One region of the Janibacter sp. YB324 genome, then DNA from elsewhere that is predicted to be linked to it. Evidence: riboswitches for the same ligand, from Rfam matches in the RefSeq annotation. Region 1 holds a riboswitch; each other region holds the start of a gene.

Evidence for each region. Region 1 has a riboswitch for S-adenosylmethionine ahead of H7A72_RS10215 (aminotransferase class V-fold PLP-dependent enzyme). Riboswitches for the same ligand answer to the same signal wherever they lie in the genome.
Region 2: another riboswitch for S-adenosylmethionine. It lies ahead of H7A72_RS06760 (TauD/TfdA dioxygenase family protein); the one in region 1 lies ahead of H7A72_RS10215 (aminotransferase class V-fold PLP-dependent enzyme).
Region 3: another riboswitch for S-adenosylmethionine. It lies ahead of H7A72_RS05720 (homoserine O-acetyltransferase); the one in region 1 lies ahead of H7A72_RS10215 (aminotransferase class V-fold PLP-dependent enzyme).

Annotation. Positions count from the first base shown of each region.
Region 1 covers NZ_CP060120.1:2,105,195-2,109,397, forward strand. Annotated here, with positions in the region: gene H7A72_RS10205 (DNA translocase FtsK) at 1-1,379, opposite strand, end outside; gene H7A72_RS10210 (A24 family peptidase) at 1,466-2,110, shown strand; SAM riboswitch class IV at 2,184-2,298, shown strand; gene H7A72_RS10215 (aminotransferase class V-fold PLP-dependent enzyme) at 2,341-3,558, shown strand; gene H7A72_RS10220 (ribonuclease J) at 3,614-4,203, opposite strand, start outside.
Region 2 covers NZ_CP060120.1:1,401,958-1,406,160, forward strand. Annotated here, with positions in the region: gene H7A72_RS06755 (class II 3-deoxy-7-phosphoheptulonate synthase) at 1-1,065, shown strand, start outside; SAM riboswitch class IV at 1,452-1,566, shown strand; gene H7A72_RS06760 (TauD/TfdA dioxygenase family protein) at 1,825-2,184, shown strand; gene pknB (Stk1 family PASTA domain-containing Ser/Thr kinase) at 2,190-4,142, opposite strand; gene H7A72_RS06770 (LysM peptidoglycan-binding domain-containing protein) at 4,178-4,203, opposite strand, start outside.
Region 3 covers NZ_CP060120.1:1,172,654-1,176,856, reverse strand. Annotated here, with positions in the region: gene H7A72_RS05730 (RNA polymerase sigma factor) at 1-867, opposite strand, end outside; gene H7A72_RS05725 (universal stress protein) at 1,028-1,426, opposite strand; gene H7A72_RS05720 (homoserine O-acetyltransferase) at 1,534-2,664, opposite strand; SAM riboswitch class IV at 2,681-2,790, opposite strand; gene H7A72_RS05715 (DUF4192 domain-containing protein) at 2,808-3,923, opposite strand; gene H7A72_RS05710 (YkvA family protein) at 4,010-4,203, opposite strand, start outside.

The sequences.
Region 1 (4,203 bases):
TCGGCCGAGGCGACGGCGTAGGCGATGTTCTTCGACAGCGCGGTGACCCGCTCGACCTTGACACCGGGCCCGAGCTCGACGACGTAGCGGGTGACGGTCGGGCCGCGGTGGAAGCCGGTGACCTGGGCGTCGATGCCGAACTCGTCGAGGACGCCCGTGAGCGACTCGACGACCTTGTCGTTGGCCGCGGAGCGCTCCTTGTGCGGTGCGCCGGGCTTGAGGTACTGGCTGTCGGGCAGCGTGTAGGTGACGTCGCCGGCGAGGGCGAGCTGCTCGACACGCTGCGGCAGCTGGGTCGTCGGCGGCGGCTGCAGCTCGGTCTTGCCGCTGGGGACCGGCGCGACGGCCGGATTCTTCGTCGGGCGCTTCTCGCCCGGGCGCGGCCCGCCGGCCTCGGGCTGCGGGGTCTCGGTCGTCTCCTCGACGTCGGCGGCGGGTGCCGCCGACTTCTTGCGACGGCCCTTGCCGACCGGCTGCACGACGGCGGCCTGGTCGTAGGCGGTGTCGCCGTCTCGCTCCCCGGACTGCTCCTCGTCGGGGTCGATGGCGCGTCGGCGCCGGGCGCGGGTGACCGCCGCCTTGGCCGCATCGTGGCGGGCGTCGACGTCGGCTGCGGTGACGTGGCTCGGCACCTCACCGGTGAAGGCGGCGCGCACGTAGGCCAGCCGCTGCGGCACCTCGTGCAGCGGGGTGCCGGTGAGCAGCAGGAGGGCGAAGAGCCCCAGCAGGACGAGCAGGATCGTCGCCGGCCACTCGGTCACGGCCGTCGACAGCGGGTCGGAGGCGAGGAAGCCGACGATGCCCCCGGCGTCACGCATCGGGCCCGCGCCGTCGGGCGGCTGCGGGATGTCCTTGGCGATGTGCGTCAGGCCCGAGGCCGCGAAGAGCAGCATGACGCTGCCGAAGCCCAGCCGGGCGTCGGAGGCGGGCTCGCTCGCCGAGCGCAGCAGACGCACGCCGAGCAGGAGCAGGACGATCGGCAGCGCGTAGGCGACCCGGCCGAAGGTGCCCGCAGCCACCGCGTGCACGACGTCGCCGAAGGCGCCGCTGAGGCCCCACCACTCGCGCACGGCGACGACGAGCGCCAGCGCCAGCGCCAGGAAGCCCCAGCCGTCTCGGCGGTGCTCGGGCTCGATCTGGCTCGCGCTGGTGCCGATGCGGCGCACCCCGGAGCCGGTCGCGTGGGCGACACCCATCCAGGTGCGCTGGACCGCGGCGACGGGCAGGGGCAGACCCCCACCGGACGCGGGCTTGCGGGAGGAGGTCCTCCCCTTCGCGCTGCTCTTGGCGGGTGCCTTGCGACCCGACGGGCGGGTGGAGCCCTTGGGTCGGGAGCTGGCGCCCTTGCTGCGCGAGGTGGTCGACGGACGAGTGGCCATGTTCCGCAGGGTAGGCGAAAGCACCCTCTGACACACGCGTCACACGCGCACCACCGGCCACGGATCACAGCGGATAACCTCGCCCCGTGGACACCCGGACCCTCGTCGTCGTGCTCGCCGCGACCGTGTTCGGCACCCTCGCGTGGCGGTGGCTGCGCGCCGGCCACTACCGCCGCGATGACGAAGGGGGTCCCCTCCCCCGCCATCTCTGGGTCCCGGCGCTCGCTCCCTTCGTCGGGCTGGTCGTCGCGCTCGGCCTCGCCGACCGGCACTGGACGACGCTGCTGGCGCCGCTCGCCCTCGCCGCGGCCGGGCTCGTGCTCGCCGCGATCGACGCCGACGTGCACCGCCTGCCCAATGCCATCACCCTGCCGCTCGTGCCGGTCCAGGGGGTGCTCCTCACCGTCGCGTCGGCCGTGACCGGCGACTGGGGCGCCCTCTCCCGCGCGGGTCTCGCCGCCGTCCTCGTCGGGGGCGGGACCGTGCTGCTCGCCTTCGTCCTCTTCGGACGCTCGATCGGGATGGGCGATGCCAAGCTCATGGTCTCGATCGCCCCGACGCTCGCCTGGCTCGGCTGGAGCCAGCTGGTCGTGGGTATCTGGCTCGGCTTCGTCATCGGCGGGATCGCCGCTCTCGCACTGCTGCTCACGCGCAAGGCATCGCGCACGACGCAGCTCGCCTTCGGCCCCTACCTCGTGGCCGGCGCGGTCCTCGCGCTCGCCCTGGCCTGACGTCCACGAACCGAGACACGGCCGGCCGGGGCTCGACAGCGGCCTCCGGACGTGGGCTATGGTCTTGACCCAAGGTCACGAGTACCAGCGACAAGCCCCGGCTAGCTGGTCGGCAACCCTCCTCCGCGGTGGGGTGCTCCGGGTGACGACCTGGCCGGCGACAGACCGTCGCCCGGCAAGCGCGGACTCACGGTCGCCACCTGGGTCCCCGAAGGACCAGGAGCACCGTCATGACCATCTCCGACCTGCACCGCACGACCACCGCCCTGCCGCAGCTCGTCTCCGAGGGGCTGAGCTACCGCGACGAGGACGGCTCGAGCGTCGAGTACGCCCACCTCGACCACGGCGCGACGACGCCCGCCTTCCGGGCGGTCGCCGACGAGGTCGCCGCCGCGGCCGTCACCTACTCCTCGGTGCACCGGGGCGCCGGCTTCGCCTCCCGCGTGACCAGCTCGCGCTACGAGGCCGCTCGCGAAGCCGTCGCAGCCTTCGTCTGCGCCCGCACCGACGACCACGTCGTCTTCACCCGCAACACGACCGACTCCTTCAACCTGCTCGCGCGGGCGCTGCCCGCGGGCACCAAGGTCTTCGTCTTCGCCTCCGAGCACCACGCGGCACTGCTGCCGTGGGGTGACGCGCTGCGCCTGCCGGTGCCGCACAGCCACGACGAGGCCGTCGCCCTGCTCGAGCAGGCCCTGCGCAACCACCCGGCCGAGCACCGGCTCGTCGTCGCCACGGGCGCGTCCAACGTCACCGGCGAGCACTGGCCGATCGAGCGCCTCGCGGCGCTGGCCCACGAGCACGACGCGCGCTTCGCCCTCGACGCCGCGCAGGTCGTCCCGCACCGCCGGGTCGACATCGACGCCCTGGGCATCGACTACGTGGCCTTCTCCGGGCACAAGATCTACGCCCCCTTCGGTGCCGGCGTGCTCGTCGGGCGCAGCGACTGGCTCGACGCCGCGACCCCCTACCTCGCCGGAGGCGGGGCCACCGCCCGCGTCGGCCTGGACGAGACCGAGTGGACCTGTGGCCCCGCGCGCCACGAGGCCGGCTCCCCCAATGTCCTGGGCGCCGTCGCCCTGGCCACGGCCTGCGAGATCATCACCGAGCACGAGCAGGCGATCGTCGACCACGAGCAGGCGCTGCGCATCCGCCTGCTCGCCGGACTGCAGCAGATCCCCGGTGTGCACGTGCACTCGCTCTTCGGTGGTGGCGACGCCGCGCCCGTCGCCACGATCACCGTCGACGGCCACGACAGCAGCGAGGTCGCCCGCGTCCTCGGCGACGACCACGGCATCGGCGTGCGCGACGGCAAGTTCTGCGCGCACCTGCTCGTCGACGACCTCCTCGCGGAGCACGAGCAGGACACCGCCGTGCGGATCAGCGCCGGTCTGGGCACCACGACCGAGCACATCGACCGACTCCTCGGCGTCCTGCGCGCCCTGTGACCCTCCTCGGGTAGGGCGAAGGGGGACCCGGCAGGCCCCCTTCGCCCCGGCGTCCTCAGGCCTCGACGACCACCGGGATGATCATCGGGCGTCGGCGGATCTTGCCGCCGACCCAGCCACCGACGGCACGGCGCACGACCTGCTGCAGCTGGTGGGTGTCGGTCGTGCCCTTGCGGGCCGCCTCGTCGAGCGCCGCGATGATCTTGGGCTCGACCTGGGTGAAGATCTCGTCGTCCTCGGCGAAGCCGCGGGCGGTGATCTCCGGACCGGCGATGACCTTGCCGGTCGAGGAGTCGACGACGACCATGACGGAGATGAAGCCCTCGTCGCGCAGGATGCGACGGTCCTTGAGCAGCTCCTCGGTCGCACCCCCGACGCTCGAACCGTCGACGTAGACGTAGCCGCAGGGCACTGCCCCGGTGATGCGCGCGCGACCGTCGACGAGATCGACGACGACGCCGTCCTCGGCCAGCACGACGTGGTCGGGGTCGACGCCCGTCTGGATCGCCAGGTCGGCGTTGGCGACGAGGTGCCGCCACTCGCCGTGGACCGGCATGACATTGCGCGGCTTGACGATGTTGTAGCAATAGAGCAGCTCGCCCGCGCTGGCGTGACCGGAGACGTGCACCTTGGCGTTGCCCTTGT
Region 2 (4,203 bases), 700 kb from region 1:
ATGGCCGCCGTCCTCACCTACGGCGCCGGCATGCCGGTCGTCAAGATGGGCCGCATGGCGGGGCAGTTCGCCAAGCCGCGGAGCAAGGACACCGAGACCCGTGACGGCGTGACCCTGCCCGCCTACCGCGGCGACATGGTCAACGACTTCGCCTTCACCCCCGAGTCGCGCGAGCCGGACCCGCAGCGCCTGCTGCGCGGCTACCACACGAGCGCCGCGACGCTGAACCTCGTGCGCGCCTTCACCCAGGGCGGCTTCGCCGACCTGCGGCGCGTCCACGACTGGAACGTCGGCTTCGTCTCCAACGCCGCCAACCGGCGCTACGAGGGCCTGGCCCGCGAGATCGACAAGGCGATGCGCTTCATGGCCGCCTGCGGTGTCGACTTCGAGGCCATGCGGGCCACCGAGTTCTGGTCCGCCCACGAGGCGCTGCTGCTCGACTACGAGCGGCCGATGACGCGCGTCGACTCGCGCACCGGCAACCTCTACGACACCTCGGGGCACTTCCTGTGGATCGGCGAGCGCACCCGGCAGATCGACCACGCGCACCTCGACTTCGTCAGCCGGATCCGCAACCCCATCGGCATGAAGGTCTCCGACAAGGCCGACCCCGACGAGCTGCTGCGGATCATCGACCTGCTCGACCCGCAGCGTGAGCCCGGCCGCCTGACCTTCATCACCCGCATGGGGGCCGGCCGGATCCGCGAGGCCATGCCGGCCATCGTCGAAAAGGTCCGCGACTCCGGGGCGATGATCACCTGGATCTGCGACCCGATGCACGGCAACACCTTCGAGTCCGCGTCCGGCTTCAAGACGCGCGACTTCGAGGACGTCGTCGACGAGGTCCGTGGCTTCTTCGAGGTGCACCGCTCCCTGGGTACCGTCCCGGGCGGCCTGCACGTCGAGCTCACCGGTAACGACGTCACCGAGTGCCTCGGCGGCGCCGAGCGCATCCTCGACGAGGACCTCAACAAGCGCTACGAGAGCGTCTGCGACCCGCGCCTGAACCACCAGCAGAGTCTGGAGCTGGCCTTCCTCACCGCGGAGATGCTCAGCGAGGGCTGAGTCCCTCTCGCCCGTCCTGTCGAAGACCGGGGTGCCCGCCGAAGGGTGGGGTCGACGCTGGGGAAAAGTCCGGACCGCGTGGTCTGCCTCTCATGGGGGCGCAGGCAGTCCGGACTTTTTCTTGATTCGCGTCGACCCCACCCTTCGTCGCGCTCGCTGCGGCACTCCCTTCGTGGTGCTGATGGTTGTGTGTTGAACCGGTAGCCCTGGGCACCGGCGACGCTCATGGGGCGCTGCCGGCACCCGGCGCTACCGGTTGACCACACAACCACCTGTCGAGTCAGCCGGGCCCCGTTGCGGGGCAAGGGGACTCGAGAGGTCCGGATGGCGAGACAGTTAACTCCTTCCTTTGCAGTAGGAGATGGATCTGCGTAGGTTCTTCTTCAGGTCACGAGATCCAGCGTCAAGCCCCGGCTTGCTGGGCGGCAACCCTCCACTCGCGGTGGGGTGCTCCGGGTGAGGACCTGGCTCCGGTCGTCGTGGCCGGAGCAAGCGCGAGGCACTCACCGGCCTCATGACAGGACGGACACCCATGAGCACCACCGTCACGACCGCACCGCGGTCGCTGCGTCCGGCGCTGCGGCGCCACGTCGACCTCCTGCGGGTCAACAGCGCCCTCTGTCGCTGACCTGAACCTGCATTGCCCTACGGCAATGCGAAGCCCGGCCGACCTGAACCTGCATTGCCCTACGGCAATGCAGACCCCCGGCGACCCAGCACTCCCACCACCGGCGACGAGCCTCCCTTCGTCGACCGTCGATCCGCCAACCACCCCGCACGGGGGAGCGGGGCCTCTACCTCGGTGGCTTCGTCTCCCGCTTCGTCGGGCTGTCGAAGACCGCGAGCCGGGACATCCTGTGCCTCCTCCAGAGCTATGTCACCCGCCCGGAAAATGTCGTCCGGGTCGTCTGGGAGCCCGACCAGCTCGTCATCTTCGACCACCAGATCACCCAGCGCTACGCGCCGGACAACTACGACGGGCTGCCCCGCCGTCTCGAGCGGGTCACCGTCGCCGTGAGGTGCCCGTCGGCATCGACGGCGAGCGCAGCCGCTCGATCACGGGGGACGCCTCGCACTACGCGCCGGCGGTCTGACTCCCTTCGTCGGGCGACCACCTGAGTGCGTCAGACGACGAGGATCGTGACCGTCGAGCCCTTGGGGGCGGTGCCGCCGCTCGGGCGTGAGGCGCGCACCTCGTCGAGCGGCCCACCGAGGAAGGTCTGGACCGCGACCTTGAAGCCCGCGGCCTCCAGCTTGGTCGTCGCCGCGGAGCGGCTCAGGCCCTCGACCGACGGGACGGCGACCATCTCCGGGCCCTTGGAGACGGTGATCGTCACGGTCTCACCTGGCAGGAGCATGCCGCTGCTCGGGGACTGGCTGATGACCGAGCCCTTGGGCACGCTCGTCGAGTAGGCGTCGTCGGCGCGGGTGACCTCGAGCCCGGCCTCCTCGATCGCGCCGGTCGCCGCCTCGGCGCCCTGACCGGTCACCGTCGGCACGGCCACCGGCTCGGGGCCCTTGGAGACGACGAGGGCGACCTTGGCGTCGCGCTTGACCTCGGTGCCGGGGGCGGGCGTCGTCGAGACGATGCGGCCCTTGGCGACGTCGTCGTCCCAGGCCTGCGTCGTCGCACCGACCGTCAGGGTGCGTCGCTCGAGCGTGGTCCTGGCCTGGGCGGCGGTGCGGCCGGTGAGGTCAGGGACCTCGTAGCGCTCGGGCCCCTTGGACACGACGACGGTGACGTCGGACCCCTTCGACAGCTCGGTGCCGGTCGGCGGGTTGGACGTGATGACCTCGCCCTTGGGCACCTGCTCGTCGAAGGCCGAGGACTCGACGTAGCCCAGGTCGCCGTCCTGCGTGAGGCTGGCTTCCGCGTCGGCGCGGGAGAGGCCGGTGACGTCGGGCACGACAACCGTGCTGCCCGGGCCCTCCTGGGTCCACCACCAGCCACCGCCGGCGGCGAGCGCCACGACGAGCAGGAGTGCGACGAGCGCGCGGCGCCACCCCCGCCGGGACGAAGGGGGCTCCGCTGCAGTGGTCGAGGCGCCACCCGCTGCGCCGGCGCCACCTGCTGCTGCACCCGCGGCACCGGTGTCGATCGCGCGCGTGCGCTCGGGGCGTGGGTGGGCGACGGTGGCCGCTGCGCCACCCGCCGGCCGGCCCTGCGGCGAGGCCGTGGCCGCGGCTCCTCCGGCGACGACGTGCGGTCGACGGTCGAGCTCCTGGGGCGTCAGGCCGGCGCGCACCCGCTGCAGCTCGGCGAGGTAGGCGCCCGCGTCACGGGGGCGCTCGTCGGGGTCGCGCGCGGTGGCCAGGGCGACGAGGTCGTCGAGCTCGCCCGGCAGGTCCTCGACCCGCTCGGAGGGGCGCGGCACCGAGCCGTGGACGTGCCGGAAGGCGACGTGGATCGGCGACTCGCCGTCGATCGCCCGCTGCCCGGTGAGCAGCTCGAAGAGGATCAGCCCGGCGGCGTAGACGTCGCTGCGGGCGTCGGCGATGCCGCGCTCGACCTGCTCGGGGGAGAGGTAGGCGACCGTGCCGAAGAGCACCCCGTCCTCGGCGGTGGTCGTCTGCGAGGTGACGGCCCGGGCCAGGCCGAAGTCGGCGACCTTGATCGCGCCCCGCTCGGGGATGAGGATGTTCTCGGGCTTGACGTCGCGGTGGATGTAGCCGGCCTCGTGGGCGGCCGCCAGACCGGTGAGCACCGGCTCGAGGACGTCGAGCGCGGCACGGACGGTGAGCGCGCCCTCGGTGTCGACCACCGCACGCGCGGTGCGTCCCTCGACGTACTCCATCGCGAGGAAGACCTGGCCGCCGTCCTCGCCCTGGTCGAAGACGGGCACGACGTTGGGGTGGCTCAGCCGCGCGGCGGAGCGGGCCTCGCGGCGGAAGCGGGAGACGAAGGTCTCGTCGGCCGCGAGGTCTGGGCGCATGACCTTGAGCGCGACCTCCCGGTCGAGCCGGGTGTCGGTGGCGAGCAGCACCGTGGCCATCCCGCCGTCGGCGAGGTGGCGCAGCACGCGGTAGCGACCGTCGACGAGATCGCCGACGAGCGGGTGCGTGGATGCGGTGGTCACGCCCAAAGTCTAGGTTCGCCCCCTGCGTCAGCCCGTCACATCCGGCTTCGGAGTGCCTTGA
Region 3 (4,203 bases), 930 kb from region 1:
CGAGACGACGAGACGCAGGTTGGCCTCGAGCAGGTGGTTCTTGGCGTTCTTGCCGTCCTGGGCGATCCACCACAACTCGCGCTTGAACTTCATCTCGATCTTCTCGCCGGAGGCGAGCTTCTCCTCGGCGAAGAGGCCGGCCTCGATGCGCTTGGCCAGCTCGACCTCCTGCTCGGCGTTGAGGAGGGCGACCTTGCCGATCTGCTTGAGGTAGTCCTTGACCGGGTCGGCGGTGGCGCCGGCCGTCACGACCTGCTGCGCGGGAGCGTCGTCCTCGTCGTCGTTGCTGATCGTGAAGCCGGACTTCTCGTCCTGCTCCGTCTCGGGCTTGGCCTTGGCCTCCGGCTCCTCGCCGAGGACCTCGTCCTCACCGGGTGCCGGCTCCTCGGCCGTGGTGGTCGTCGGGTTGGCCGCGGCCTTCTTCGCGGCAGCCTTCTTCGCGGCGGCCTGCTTGGCGGGTGCGGCCTGCTTCACCGGGGCGGCGGCCGCGGCTGCCGTGGCGGTGGAGGCGGCCTTCTTCGCCGCGGTCTTCTTCGCCGGGGCAGCCTTCTTCGCGGGGGCGGCGGCCTTCTTCGTGGCCGTCTTCTTCGCCGCGGTCTTGCTCGCCGCCTTCTTGGCGGGGGTCTTCTTGGCCGTCTTCTTCGCCGGAGTGGACTCTGGCACCTGAACCTCGATTCCCTGTTCGCCCAGCGCGCGCAGGACGACCCGCCCCCGACTGGGGCTGATCTTGGCCTCGCCGAACGCGGCCTGTAGCTGATCGCTGGTGATGGATCCGGTCGTGCGGCCCTTCAGGACGAGCTCCTGCAGCGAGGGATGCGAGAACTCCTTGGGGAGGGAGCCCTGCGTCTCGACGGACCGTGGGGACACAGCAGTCACCAACAACCTTTCGTCACGGAGGATTCCGCCGGGACGAAGGGAGTGGCGTGACCCCGTCTGACCCGACTCGCCCGGTCGCTGTGCGCTGGGCTCGTGACCATTATAAAACGCGTGGCCGTCGGGTGCCGCCACCAGGGGCGGTCGGAGGGTCTCAGCGGGCCTTGACCGCCAGCACGTCGCAGGGCGCGTCGAGCAGCACACGCTGAGCATTGGACCCGAGGATCAGCTTGCCGACGGGGGTGCGACGACGCAGGCCGATGATGATCAGGCTGGCGTCGGTCTCCTCGGCGACGACGATGAGGTCCTCGGCCGGCTCCTTGCCTCGGACGAGGCCACGGACCTCGCCGTCGACACCCGCCTCCTCCATGCGGGAACGCACCTGCTTGAGATCGTCCTCGTTCTTGCGGGCGGTGTCACCGCTCAGGCCCACGCCACCACGGTCGGAGTGGATGACGACGAGCTTGTCGTTGCGCAGGCGGCACTCCTCGAAGGCGCGCTCGAGAGCGGCCTCGCCCTCCTTGGTCGACACGTACCCCACGACGATGGTCATCGCTCGCTCCTCGTCACAACTCGGCTGATGGACTACCTGGGCCAGACGCTACACCGCGGCCCCGTGACCTGTCTCACTCCGGCACCGGTGTCGTCGGCGTGTCCCGATCAGTCGCCGCGCAGCACGTCCCGGAGCAGCTCGGCCACCTGGTCGACCTCGGTGAGGAAACCGTCGTGACCGACCGCCGAGGAGATCGTGCGCAGCTGCGTCCCGGGACGTGCCGCGACGACCTCGTGCGACAGCCGCGGCGGGTAGAGCCGGTCGGAGTCGACCGGCGCGACGACGAGTCGACCGGTGAAGTCCTGCAGCGCCGCGGACATCCCCCCACGGTCCCGGCCGAGGTCGTGGGAGTTCATCGCCTCGGAGAGCACCGCGTAGGAGTTGGCGTCGAAGCGGCGCGCGAGCTTGCCGCCGTGGTGGTCGAGGTAGCTCTCGACCGTGTAGCGCGGGCGGCCCTCGGGCCCGGCGGGCTCGTCCTGGACCCGTCGGTCGAAGCGCTCGTGCAGCTCGAGCTCGCTGCGGTAGGTGATGTGGGCGATGCGGCGGGCGATGGCCAGCCCGGCCTCGGGGCCCTGCGGGTGGTCGTAGTAGTCACCCCCGGCGAACCACGGGTCGTTGCGGATCGCGAGGATCTGCGCCTGGCTCCACCCGATCTGCTCCGCGGTGGCGTAGCCGCCGGTCGCCAGGGCGATCGCCGTGCCGACGCGCTCGGGGTGGCTCGCGACCCACTCGAGCGTGCGCATGCCCCCCATCGACCCGCCGATGACGGTGTGCCAGCGCTCGATGCCCAGGACGTCGGCGAGCCGCGCCTCGGCCGCGACCTGGTCACGGATGGTGAGGCGCGGGAAGCGACTGCCCCACGGCCGGCCGTCGGGCGCGGCACTGCCCGGCCCGGTGCTGCCCTGGCAACCACCGAGGACGTTGATCGCGATGACGAAGTAGTCGTCGTCGAGCGGCGCGCCCTGCCCGATGAGACCCGGCCACCAGCCGGCCGTCGGGTGACCGGGACCGGCCTCGCCGACGACGTGGCTGTCACCGGTGAGCGCGTGCTCGACGAGCACGGCGTTGTCGCGCTCGGGACGCAGGCGCCCCCAGGTCTCGTAGGCCAGCACGACGTCGGGCAGGGACTCGCCCGACTCCAGCTCCAGCCGCCCGATCGAGACGAAGCGTCGCTCGCCCGGGTGGTCGCCGTCGCGCCACAGCGCGGTGCTCGCGGGGGGTGTGGTCGTCACGCTCACGGAGTGCTCCCGAAGTGTCTCGCCTTGCCACGTCGCCTCGACGCGGCCCGGTCATCACCCGGGGCACCCCGTCGCGAGGAGGGTTGCCGGCCAGCAAGCCGGGGCTTGACGCTGGCACTCATGACCTGCCGACAACTCTAACGTCACGAGGCGCGCCCGATCGAGTCGCGTCCGGGCTGCGGACCCTCGGCCGGGGGCAGGGCCCACGGACGCACCCCCGTGGCCAGCAGACGGAGCATGAGGTCGGCCAGCCGGTGCTCGGGGTCGATCTCGAGGGCCCGCTCGAGGCAGATGCCGGTGATCGTGCCGTCACCGGCCCACCAGGCGAGGTGCGCCACGGTGACGAGCACCGTGGGCGTGAGCGGCTGCGGCAGGAGCCGGGCGAGCTCGACGAGCCGACCACGGACGACGAGCAGCTCGTCCGACCAATCCCCTGCCTGCGGCAGCTCGTCGTCGCCCTCCCAGCAGTCGACCCAGGGGCACTCCGCCGCCGCGTCGAGGGCGAGCCAGCCGACCTCGAGCGGCACGTCGTCGAGCGAGAAGAACCCCGGCGCGAGCACGGCCATCAACGCGTCGCGCCACTGGACGTCGAGCAGCGAGCCGCCCAGCACGGCCAGCTCGGCATCGGGCAGGTCACCGACCGGTCGCGCGCTGCGCCGCGGGTCGAGCACGTGGGACCACAGCGCGGCGAGCTCGTCGTCGTCGACCGGCACGGGCTCGCCCGACACGATGACCTGCGCCACCCCCTCGGCGCGCGTCTCGTCCGTCGGCGGCACGACGGTGGCGACCAGCTCCTCACGACTGGCGAGCGGCCGCACCCCGGCCATGACGAAGGGGGCGACCGCCGGCACCTCCTCGGGCCGCGGGAGCGCGCGCACCTGCGGCGGGCAGCACCCGTCGTCGCACCCCGGGACCCAGCACCGGCCGTCGCGCACGACGACGTGGTCAGGGACGGCGAGACCGGCCGCCAGGGCCGCCGAGGTGACGGCCGCGCGGACGGGGCGGGAGCCCCCTTCGTCGTCCTCGAAGGCGAGCACCACGACCCCCTGCGCCCGCTCGCGGACCATGATCGCGATGCTGTGCTCGGCGAGGGCGGCGCAGGCCCGGGGGTCGTCGACGAGGTCGAGGCGCTGGACCATCCCGAGCCGCCGACCGTGCAAGGCGGCGAGGACGAGGGATGGACCCGGGTGGTAACCGAGCTGGTAGGGCACGAGGACGGCGAGCTCGGAGGCGTCGCGGGGGCTGGCGGTCGGTGTCATGCCCCGACCATGCCGAGCGGCCCGCCCCCTCGACAGAGGGGACGGGCCGGCTGTGGACGAGCGGGTGGGCGCCCGCAGGTCTGGGGTCAGTCGGGGACGACGTGCGAGCGCACCGTCGAGCTCCAGGCCTGCTGCTGGCTCCAGGCCTGTTGCTGGGCCCACTGCGCCTGGTGCGCGGCGACACCCTGCTCCCACGCGATGAACTCCTCGGTCTCCTTGACCAGGGTCGCCGCGACCCAGCCGATCACCATGACGTCGTCGAGCAGGCCGAAGGCGAGCA